One region of the Pseudoalteromonas sp. NGC95 genome, then DNA from elsewhere that is predicted to be linked to it. Evidence: predicted binding sites of a transcription regulator. Region 1 holds the regulator's gene; the other holds the start of a gene.
The links. The regulator LexA, encoded in region 1, represses DNA repair genes until DNA is damaged. The targets are predictions, from matches to a motif close to TACTGTATNNNNATACAGTA.
Positions count from the first base shown of each region.

Region 1 (4,981 bases):
AATACAGCCCCTGTTACTAATACATAATGAAAATGCGCCACTACAAAATAAGTATCGTGGTACTGAAAGTCAGCAGGTGTAATTGCCAGCATCAACCCCGAAAAGCCACCTAAGGTAAACAGCACAATAAACGCAATACTAAAAAGCATTGGCACTTCAAAAGTTATTGAGCCTTTCCACATTGTGGCAACCCAATTAAATACTTTTACTCCTGTAGGTACCGATATAAGCATGGTCGCGTACATAAAAAACAACTCGCCAGCGACCGGCATCCCAGTGGTAAACATATGATGAGCCCATACAATAAAGCTCAATAGTGCTATGGAGGATGTGGCGTATACCATTGAGGCATAGCCAAAAAGTTTTTTACGAGAAAAGGTAGGTACTATTGTAGATATAATGCCAAAGGCAGGAAGAATCATTATGTATACTTCGGGATGGCCAAAAAACCAAAAAATGTGTTGGAACATCACCGGGTCGCCACCGCCTGCGGCATCAAAAAAGCTGGTCGCAAAATACTTGTCGGTAAGTACCATAGTGACAGCGCCTGCAAGCACTGGCATTACCGCTATTAATAAAAAGGCAGTAATTAACCACGTCCATACAAATAAGGGCAACTTCATCCATGTCATGCCAGGGGCACGTAAGTTCACTATGGTTACAATCACATTGATTGCGCCCATTATTGAGCTAATCCCCATAATATGTACGGCAAATACAAACAATGCAGTATTATCATTACTGTATGTTGTAGACAGTGGTGCATAAAAAGTCCAACCAAATGCAGGACCCCCACCAGGCATAAATAACGATGCCAATAGGATTAAAAACGCAAACGGTAAAATCCAAAAGCTCCAGTTATTCATTCTTGGCAATGCCATATCTGGCGCGCCAATCATGAGTGGTATCATCCAGTTAGCAAGGCCTGTAAAGGCCGGCATAACCGCACCAAACACCATAATTAAACCATGCACGGTGGTCATTTGATTAAAAAAGTGAGGATCGACCAACTGTAAACCTGGTTGAAATAATTCAGCTCTGATCACCATGGCCATTCCACCACCAATTAAGAACATGGTCAGCGAAAAAATTAAATATAAACTACCTATATCTTTATGATTAGTTGTGTAAAGCCAGCGTTTAAAACCTTTAGCTGGGTGATGAGCATGATGAGCTTCATTGGCGTTAGGTTGTTCTACTATGCTACTCATTAGTTCGCCTCCACTTTGGCATCAAGTGCTGCCTGTATTTGACTCGGTTGAATAACATCACCCGTATCATTACCCCACGCATTACGTTTATAAGTAATAACCGCTGCTAATTGCTTTATAGATAACTGTTTGGCAAATGCTTGCATTGCCGTACCGGGTCGCCCATGGATAACTACATCAATGTGATCTTTTATATCGCCAAGTACTATAGGGCTGCCTTTAAGTGCAGGAAATACACCCGGTAACCCCATGCCAGTAGGCTGATGACATGCAGCACAATTGGCCATATATACTTGTTCGCCTAAAGTCATTAATTCTTCTTTTGGGAGGGTTTTATCAAGTAATGCGGCATCTGCTAATGCTGCTTTTTGTTTAGCCTGCTTTGCATCTGCAAGCCATGTTTTAAAATCAGCTTCAGATTTAGCGACCACCACAACGGGCATAAAGCCATGGTCTTTACCACACAACTCAGCACATTGGCCTCGGTAAGTACCTTCTTCGTTTATGTTCGTCCATGTTTCGTTTATAAAGCCGGGGTTCGCATCTTTTTTAACTGCAAAATCAGGTACCCACCAAGAGTGAATAACATCGTCAGAAGTCATTAAAAATCGTACTTTTTGATTTATTGGCAGTACAAGAGGCTTATCAACCTCAAGTAAGTAGTTAGGATTTTTATCTGCAAGATTCGCGATTTCATCTTGCGGGGTAGATAAAATAGAGTAGAACTCTACATCTTCACCCATATATTCATAATGCCATTTCCATTGCGAGCCTGTAATTTTAATAGTGAGATCAGCTTTGCTGGCATCTTCCATTGCAATTAGGGTTTTAGTGGCTGGTACTGCCATAGCAATTAAAATAACAAACGGGATTGCAGTCCAAAGTATTTCTACTTTAGTGCTTTCGTGAAATTGGGCAGGTACAGCCCCTTTAGATTTGCGGTGATGAATAAGTGCCCAAAACATAATTGCGAACACTATCACCCCAATCACACAACATATTATAAATATGGTCATGTGCAGCTGATATACATTATTGCTTATATCGGTTACGCCTTTGCGCATATTGTATTGGCTGTTAGCCAAAACTGGGTGCGAAAAAACACATAATATAAGCCACAAGGTAGAGGTCAGTTTACCCATGTGACGGCTCCTTTGATGCTATTGCGAATGCAAAGCGAAGAGGCATACGGCTTAAACGCCAATTCGTTATTTTTATTTTTTTAGTCAATCTCATTTAATATTGATTGGTTTTGCTGCGCCAACAACGGGTTTGTGTATATTGTGTGTTCTCAAAACTAAAAAGCTGTGAGTTATTATTAGCTCAGCACATTAATAATTAGCTAAAAAATGAACAACAAGCAAGTTTTAGTATAAAAAACAATCAGGTGATATTGAGTAATTAATAAAAAATCAGTAACCAACTAGGTAACAGGAAGTTCAAAAGATGAGCAAAACAAAGGGGTTTAACGCATTCGGAGGGGGAAAATATAAGTGCAAAAAAGTTTACAGCTTAAATTGTCAGTGAGCTATTTATGCCCTATTTTTAGTGCGAATTTAAAACAGAAAATGCGTACTAATTAGTACGCATTTATAAAACTGCTTGTTTAAAAGCTATTTTTAAAGTCACATCCAATCAGCGTTTCTTATAACGCCAACGGCTAAGCCTTCAATATTAAAAGACTCATTCTCAAGATCTACTTCAATAGATTCAAAATCGTCGTTTTCAGCATGAAGTAATACTTTACGACCCGCTTTCTCAAGACGTTTTACAGTTACGTCTTCGTCTAGGCGGGCAACAACAACTTGCCCGTTTTCAGCGGTTTGAGTACGATGTACAGCAAGTAAATCACCATCCATAATACCAATATCTTTCATGCTCATACCGTTAACGCGTAGTAAAAAATCTGCAGCCGGTTTAAACATTAATGGATCGATTTTGCAGTGACTTTCAACGTGCTCTTGCGCCAAAATAGGTGAACCAGCAGCAACACGCCCTATAAGCGGTAAACCTAATTGTTCTGGCTCTTCTTCTTCAATTAACTGAATACCACGGCTTGCACCTGGTTTCATTTTAATTGCGCCTTTTTTAGCAAGTGCTTTTAAATGTTCTTCAGCAGCATTGGCACTTTTAAAACCTAATGTTTGCGCTATTTCAGCACGTGTAGGAGGCATACCAGTGTCTTTAATAAAAACTTTAATTAGTTCGAGTATTTGAGCTTGGCGGTTCGTTAATGGTCGCATACAACTGGTTTTCCATACAGTACATTTAACTGTGAGTATATACAGTTAAATAAAAATCGCAAATTTAAATTAAGCCTTAAAATAGCCAAAGTAATTTCACTTGTGTACATTTTAGGGATATAACTAAAGCTAGGTTTATAAATGATTAAAAAAGCAAAGGAGTCATTATGAGTATTTGGTACCAGCCCATCACTTTAGAGCTGTGCAAGCAGTTAGAACAAGGCATTGATGGCCAAGGAACATTAATGAAAACCATGGGAATAGAAGTCACTGAAATTGGTGATGATTACTTAGTAGCCACTATGCCGGCAATTCCTGAGCATCATAACCCAATGGGAATGGTTCACGGCGGTGCTAACGTTGTACTTGCCGAAACAGTTGCCAGCTATGCAGCTAACTTTGTTGTCGATTTTACAAAATTTTACTGCGTGGGGCAGGAAATTAGCGCAAGTCATTTAAAAGCATCTCGCAACGGCACTTTAACAGCAACGGCAAGAGCGTTTCATATTGGCAAACGTAGTTCAGTGTGGGAAATAAAAATTACAAATAGCCGCAATGAGCTGTGCTGCGTATCAAAAATGACCGCAGCAGTCGTAGAGCGAAGGTAGTTACTTTTCGATTGGGTAAATTGTAATTTCCATACCCGCACCAATCGCAGATATACGTAGTAATGTATCTGCATCTAAGGCTTGATTAAAGCACTTAGGGGAAGTGCCTGATTCAAAACCAATATCAAACGTTCTACGTGAACAGCTTAACCATTGCTTTAGCGCGTTACGCGAACACGATTCAATAAGCTCACATATATGGTTTATTGCTTTGTCAGGCGTGTTTACTACACCTGTTGCTTCAATACGCGCTAATTGACGGTATTCGTCTTTGTCATAATGTAAAATCGTCGCGACTTTTTTCAAGTCTGCCACTAGCAAACTAATATCTTGCTTTGATTCAAGCTCAAGATCTACATTTAAAAATTGAATTTCCGACATCGTTTCGTATTTATCCTCTAATAATTTCATTGCAAACTTTAACGCAGTTTTACCGTTATACCAAATCAACTATGCTCTATTAACCACTTTATATGGATATTTCGCAGCTTTTAAGTATTTTTTAGCGTTTAAAGCTAGCTGGATATCAAACACTCAGCTCAATTAAACAAATAAGTCATGTTAGCAATTTAAGTGTAATCTTTTTTATTTTTAAATGATTACAGTAAGCTATAGTTTAAACTGCGACAAAATGTCGCAGTAACTAATCCCATTAATGTAATAAACTAGCCTCTAAAAATAATAAGACTAAAACATGAATAAAAAAATATTTAAGTATGCTCGCAAGTTACATAAATGGCTCGGTTATTTGCTCACATTACAAATTTTAGCTTGGCTATTAGGCGGTTTAGTCATGAGCGCTATTCCTCTTGATAAAGTTCATGGGGAGCATCTTGCAACACGTACTCTTAATAACCCATTTACGCAGGCTGATTATGTTGCCTCCCTTAACGATATTGCATCTCAGGTGGTTAATCCA
Region 1 covers NZ_JADYWR010000016.1:67,997-72,977, forward strand. Annotated here, with positions in the region: gene ctaD (cytochrome c oxidase subunit I) at 1-1,211, opposite strand, end outside; gene coxB (cytochrome c oxidase subunit II) at 1,211-2,353, opposite strand; gene lexA (transcriptional repressor LexA) at 2,837-3,454, opposite strand; gene I6E70_RS14885 (PaaI family thioesterase) at 3,622-4,062, shown strand; gene I6E70_RS14890 (hypothetical protein) at 4,063-4,443, opposite strand; gene I6E70_RS14895 (membrane protein) at 4,757-4,981, shown strand, end outside.

Region 2 (4,981 bases), on a different contig from region 1:
AGCCATTACACAATTTAGATGAAGAAGAGCGTGCTGCACTGCGCGCGGCTAAAATTGGATTTGTGTTTCAATCGTTCATGTTAGTACAAAGCTTAACTGCACTAGAAAACGTTATGCTGCCAGCAGAGCTTGCTGGTGAAAGTGATGCAAAAGAGCAAGCAATTGTATTACTTGAAAAAGTAGGCTTGAGCCATCGAATTGACCATTACCCGTCGCAACTCTCTGGCGGTGAACAACAGCGTGTTGCTATTGCGCGAGCATTTATTGGTACACCTAAAATATTGTTTGCTGATGAGCCTTCGGCTAATTTAGACAGCAAAAACGGTAAAATGATTGAGTCGTTATTATTTGATTTAAACACGCAACACGGCACTACGCTTATTTTGGTTACTCACGATGAAGGGCTTGCACAAAAATGTGAGCACATTATTCAAATAGAAGCGGGCTTACTGGTAAAAAGCCAAGTAGAGGACGTTGCTAATGTGGGTTAAGTTAGCGCTTAAGTTATTTTCGCGAGAATTTCGCCGTGGTGAGCTAACAGTTATAAGCGCAGCTATCGCCCTTGCTGTTTTAACCGTGCTTACACTGTCTATGGTTACTGAGCGAATAGGGCAAAGTATTGCGCAAAAAAGCAGTGCTTTTATTGCAGCAGACCGTGTACTTGCAAGCGATCATGTTCTCGACACTGCTTTTATTACTAAAGCACAGAGCCAAAATTTAAAAACGGCGCAAATGGTGTACTTCGACACTATGTTGTTTGCCGATGATGAAATGCAGTTTAGCTCAGTAAAAGCGGCATCTAATGCGTACCCGTTAAAAGGGCAGTTAAAAGTTAAAGACACTTTAACAGGTGAAACTAAGGTTGCTAATAGCGGACCAACGCCTGGTAATGTGTGGCTAAGTGAATCAGTATTTTACAGTTTAAATATTGATATAGGCGCGCAAGTAGAGCTTGGCGCTGCATTATTTAATGTTTCAAAAGTGATTGTAGAAGAGCCCGATGCGCCATTTAATGTATTTTCGAGCAGCCGCCGCGTGCTTATTAATATTGACGATGTGGCAAAAACCGAAGTTGTGCAGCCAGGTAGTCGTGTTTATTATCGCCAACTTTATGCAGGTAGTGAGGCCGATATAAATAGCTTTTACGAGTGGCTTAAACCACAAATGAAAGAAAACCAACAATGGTACGGCGTTAAAGACCGTCAATCACCTATTTCAAATAGTTTAAACCGTGCAGAGAGCTTTTTATTACTTGCCGGCCTATTAGGTATTATTTTAGCCGCAGTGGCTATAGCCGTTTCAGCAAAACGTTATTGTGAACGACAATACGACCCAGTAGCGATGATGAAAACGCTAGGCGGTAGCCGTTCAATGATCCGCAAAATATACATGCTCCATTTATTGCTTGTATGTGCAATGGCGGTAAGTATTGGGCTGTTAATTGGTTATGGCTTGCAAGAAATAGCAACAAGTTACTTATCAAAAAGTATGGGCACAGAGCTACCTTTAGGTGGCTTTAAACCTTGGCTGGTGGCTATAAGCACCGGCGTAATTTGTGCCGTTATGTTTTCTATTAAACCGTTATTTGATTTATTTGATATTCCACCGCTTAGAGTACTGCGCCGTAACTTAGGTGACAAGTTGGCAGTAAGTCGTGTGCATTTAGGCATGAGTGCGCTAACCGTGTTTTTATTAATGTGGTTATTTAGTAACAACATAAAAATAACGCTTATTTTGTTTGTTTCAACACTTGCGCTAATTGGTGTGTTGTTTTTGATATCTAAATTAATATTTGGTGGCGGTCGAAAGCTTGGCTTAAAACCTGGTAACAGTTGGTCGCTTGCAATTGCGTCTATTCAAAAGCGTGCAAATGTGAACGCGGTACAGTTAATTAGTTTTTCGTTAGCGATTAAATTACTGCTGTTTTTAGTGGTACTTAAAAACGACATGATATCTGATTGGCAGTCGCAACTTCCAAGCGACGCGCCTAATGCGTTTTTAGTTAATATTACGCAAAATGAGCTTGAGCCAATTAATGAGTATTTAGCACAAAAAGATATTCAGGTATCAGAGTTTTATCCCACTATTCGTGGACGCGTAAATGCGGTAAACGGCGAGTTGGTAGCACGTTCTGTATCGCTGCAAGACAACGAGAAAAAAGACGAAGAAGCACGTGCAGGTATTGGCCGCGAGCTAAACCTTACATGGCTTAACGATGTGCCTGACCAAAATGAAGTAACACAAGGCACGTGGTTTGGTGAAAATGCGATGGCTGAAGCCTCAGTAGAGGAGTCGATGCTTGAGCGTTTAGATGTTGAGATAGGCGATACGCTTACATTTTTAATTGGTTCGCAGTCGTTCGACGCTAAAATCACCAGTGTGCGCAAAGTTAATTGGGCCACGCTTAAACCTAACTTTTTTATTATTTTAAGCCCAGATGTGCTTGCAGATTTTCCGGCAACGTATATTTCGTCGGTACGTATAAATCCAGATCAAAAGCGTGATTTTAGCCAGTTATTGCGTACTTACCCTACTATTACAGCGATTGATATTGATAACTTTGTTAAGCAAATACAAACAACTATTTCGCAAGTATCACTCGCCATTGGCTTTGTACTTGCAATTGTTGTGCTGTGTGGTGCGCTTGTACTTATATCGCAAGTGCAAGCTAGTTTAGGTGAGCGTATGCAAGAAATTGTAATACTGCGAACGCTTGGCGCTAAAAGCCGATTAATTAAAAACGCGACCTTGTACGAGTTTTTATTACTCGGCGGTTTAGCTGGCTTAGTTGCTGCATTTTTTAGTGATATAGCACTTTTAATTGTGCAGCAACAAATGTTTGATTTAGCAGGTAAGTTACACCCGCATATATGGATTATTGGTCCTGTAGCTGGCGGTGTATTTGTGGCTGGTTTAGGCTATTTAATGATTTCCCGAACACTTAAACAAAATACCCAAGGATTAGTGCGTGCCCTAGGGTAAGCTTAAACTAACATGCTCCTTCAAATGCCCACCTAACACGTGGGCATTTTTGTTTTTCTTTGTACTGGTAATTTATACAGTGCTCTGGCATTATTAGCGTAATTTAAAAATAATAACAATGGAGTGCTGTTTGGCCATTATTTTAGGGATCGATCCTGGTTCACGTTTGACCGGATATGGCGTTGTTGCCCACCAAGGTTCTAAATTTACATACTTAGGCAGTGGTTGTATTAAGTTAGCCGATCATCCTTTTCCGGTTAGGCTTAAAATGATCTATCAAGGCATTACACAGCTTATTGAACAGTTTTCGCCAGAAACTTTTGCCATTGAAAAAGTATTTATGGCGCATAACCCCGATTCAGCTTTAAAACTAGGCCAAGCTAGAGGCGCGGCGATTGTTGGCGCTGCAATGGCCGACTTACCCGTATTTGAATACTCAGCTAGGCAAATTAAGCAAGCAGTAGTAGGCAACGGTGGCGCTGATAAAACTCAAGTGCAACACATGGTAAAAAATATTTTAAAACTACCAGGTACGCCACAGGCCGATGCAGCTGATGCACTCGCTATTGCGATTTGCCACGCTCACTCAGAACAAAATTTAATTAAACTAGCGGGTAGCGCAAGCAAAACCGTTAGAGGACGTTTAAGGAAATAACTATGATAGGCCGCTTAAATGGTATTTTAGTCGAAAAACAGCCACCAGAAATATTACTCGAAGTAAGTGGTGTCGGTTACGAAGTACAAATGCCAATGACCTGTTTTTACGATTTACCAAAAATTGGTGAAAACGCGATTGTTTACACCCACTTTGTAGTGCGTGAAGATGCTCAGCTATTATTTGGTTTTAATAATAAAGTTGAACGTGCCTTGTTTAGAGAGCTATTAAAAGCAAATGGCGTTGGGCCAAAACTTGGCTTAGCTATTTTATCGGGCATGTCGGCAAAGCAATTTGTAAGCTGTGTAAATAACGAAGACTCAACGTCGCTAGTTAAATTACCCGGTGTAGGTAAAAAAACAGCCGAGCGTTTAGTACTCGAAATGAAAGACAGATTAAAAGATTGGGGTAATGATTTATTTACGCCATTTAGCGACAGCGCAGTAATAGAGCCAATGAGCGATGCGACAATAGCTAATAACGCAGCCGATGATGCCGTATCGGCACTGCTTGCATTAGGTTATAAATTGCCACAAGCTCAAAAAGCAGTAAAATCGATAAGCAAACCCGATATGTCTACTGAGGTTCTTATTAGAGAATCTTTAAAATCAATGTTGTGAGTAACCCATGATTGAAGCGGATCGCTTAATTGATGCGACTGAAAAAACAAATGAAGACTCTATAGATCGTGCAATAAGACCAAAACTTTTAGCCGACTACAGAGGCCAGCCTCATGTTAAGCAGCAAATGGAAATTTTTATTGAAGCTGCCCGAACCCGTGGTGAAGCGCTCGATCATTTATTAATATTTGGCCCACCAGGGCTTGGTAAAACCACGCTTGCAAATATCGTTGCCAACGAATTACACGTAAGTATTAAAACAACATCCGGCCCTGTACTTGAAAAAGCAGGCGATTTAGCTGCGTTACTTACTAATTTAGAAGAAGGCGATGTACTCTTTATTGATGAAATACACAGGCTAAGCCCGCAAGTTGAAGAAATACTGTATCCAGCAATGGAAGACTACCAGCTTGATATAATGATTGGTGAAGGCCCAGCTGCGCGTTCTATTAAATTAGACTTACCTGCATTTACACTTATTGGTGCCACTACGCGAGCAGGCTCGCTAACATCGCCACTGCGTGACCGTTTTGGTATTGTGCAGCGATTAGAGTTTTATTCTGTAGAAGATTTGTCGCACATAGTAGGGCGCTCTGCACATTATCTTGGTTTAGAAATGTGTGACGACGGCGCAACCGAAATTGCACAACGTTCACGTGGTACACCACGTATTGCAAACCGTTTATTACGCCGTGTACGCGATTACACACAGGTAAAATCTGAC
Region 2 covers NZ_JADYWR010000020.1:39,873-44,853, forward strand. Annotated here, with positions in the region: gene I6E70_RS16225 (ABC transporter ATP-binding protein) at 1-491, shown strand, start outside; gene I6E70_RS16230 (ABC transporter permease) at 481-2,982, shown strand; gene ruvC (crossover junction endodeoxyribonuclease RuvC) at 3,113-3,637, shown strand; gene ruvA (Holliday junction branch migration protein RuvA) at 3,640-4,257, shown strand; gene ruvB (Holliday junction branch migration DNA helicase RuvB) at 4,265-4,981, shown strand, end outside.
Region 2: the regulator LexA is predicted to act here: its motif matches at 3,045-3,064, upstream of ruvC (crossover junction endodeoxyribonuclease RuvC).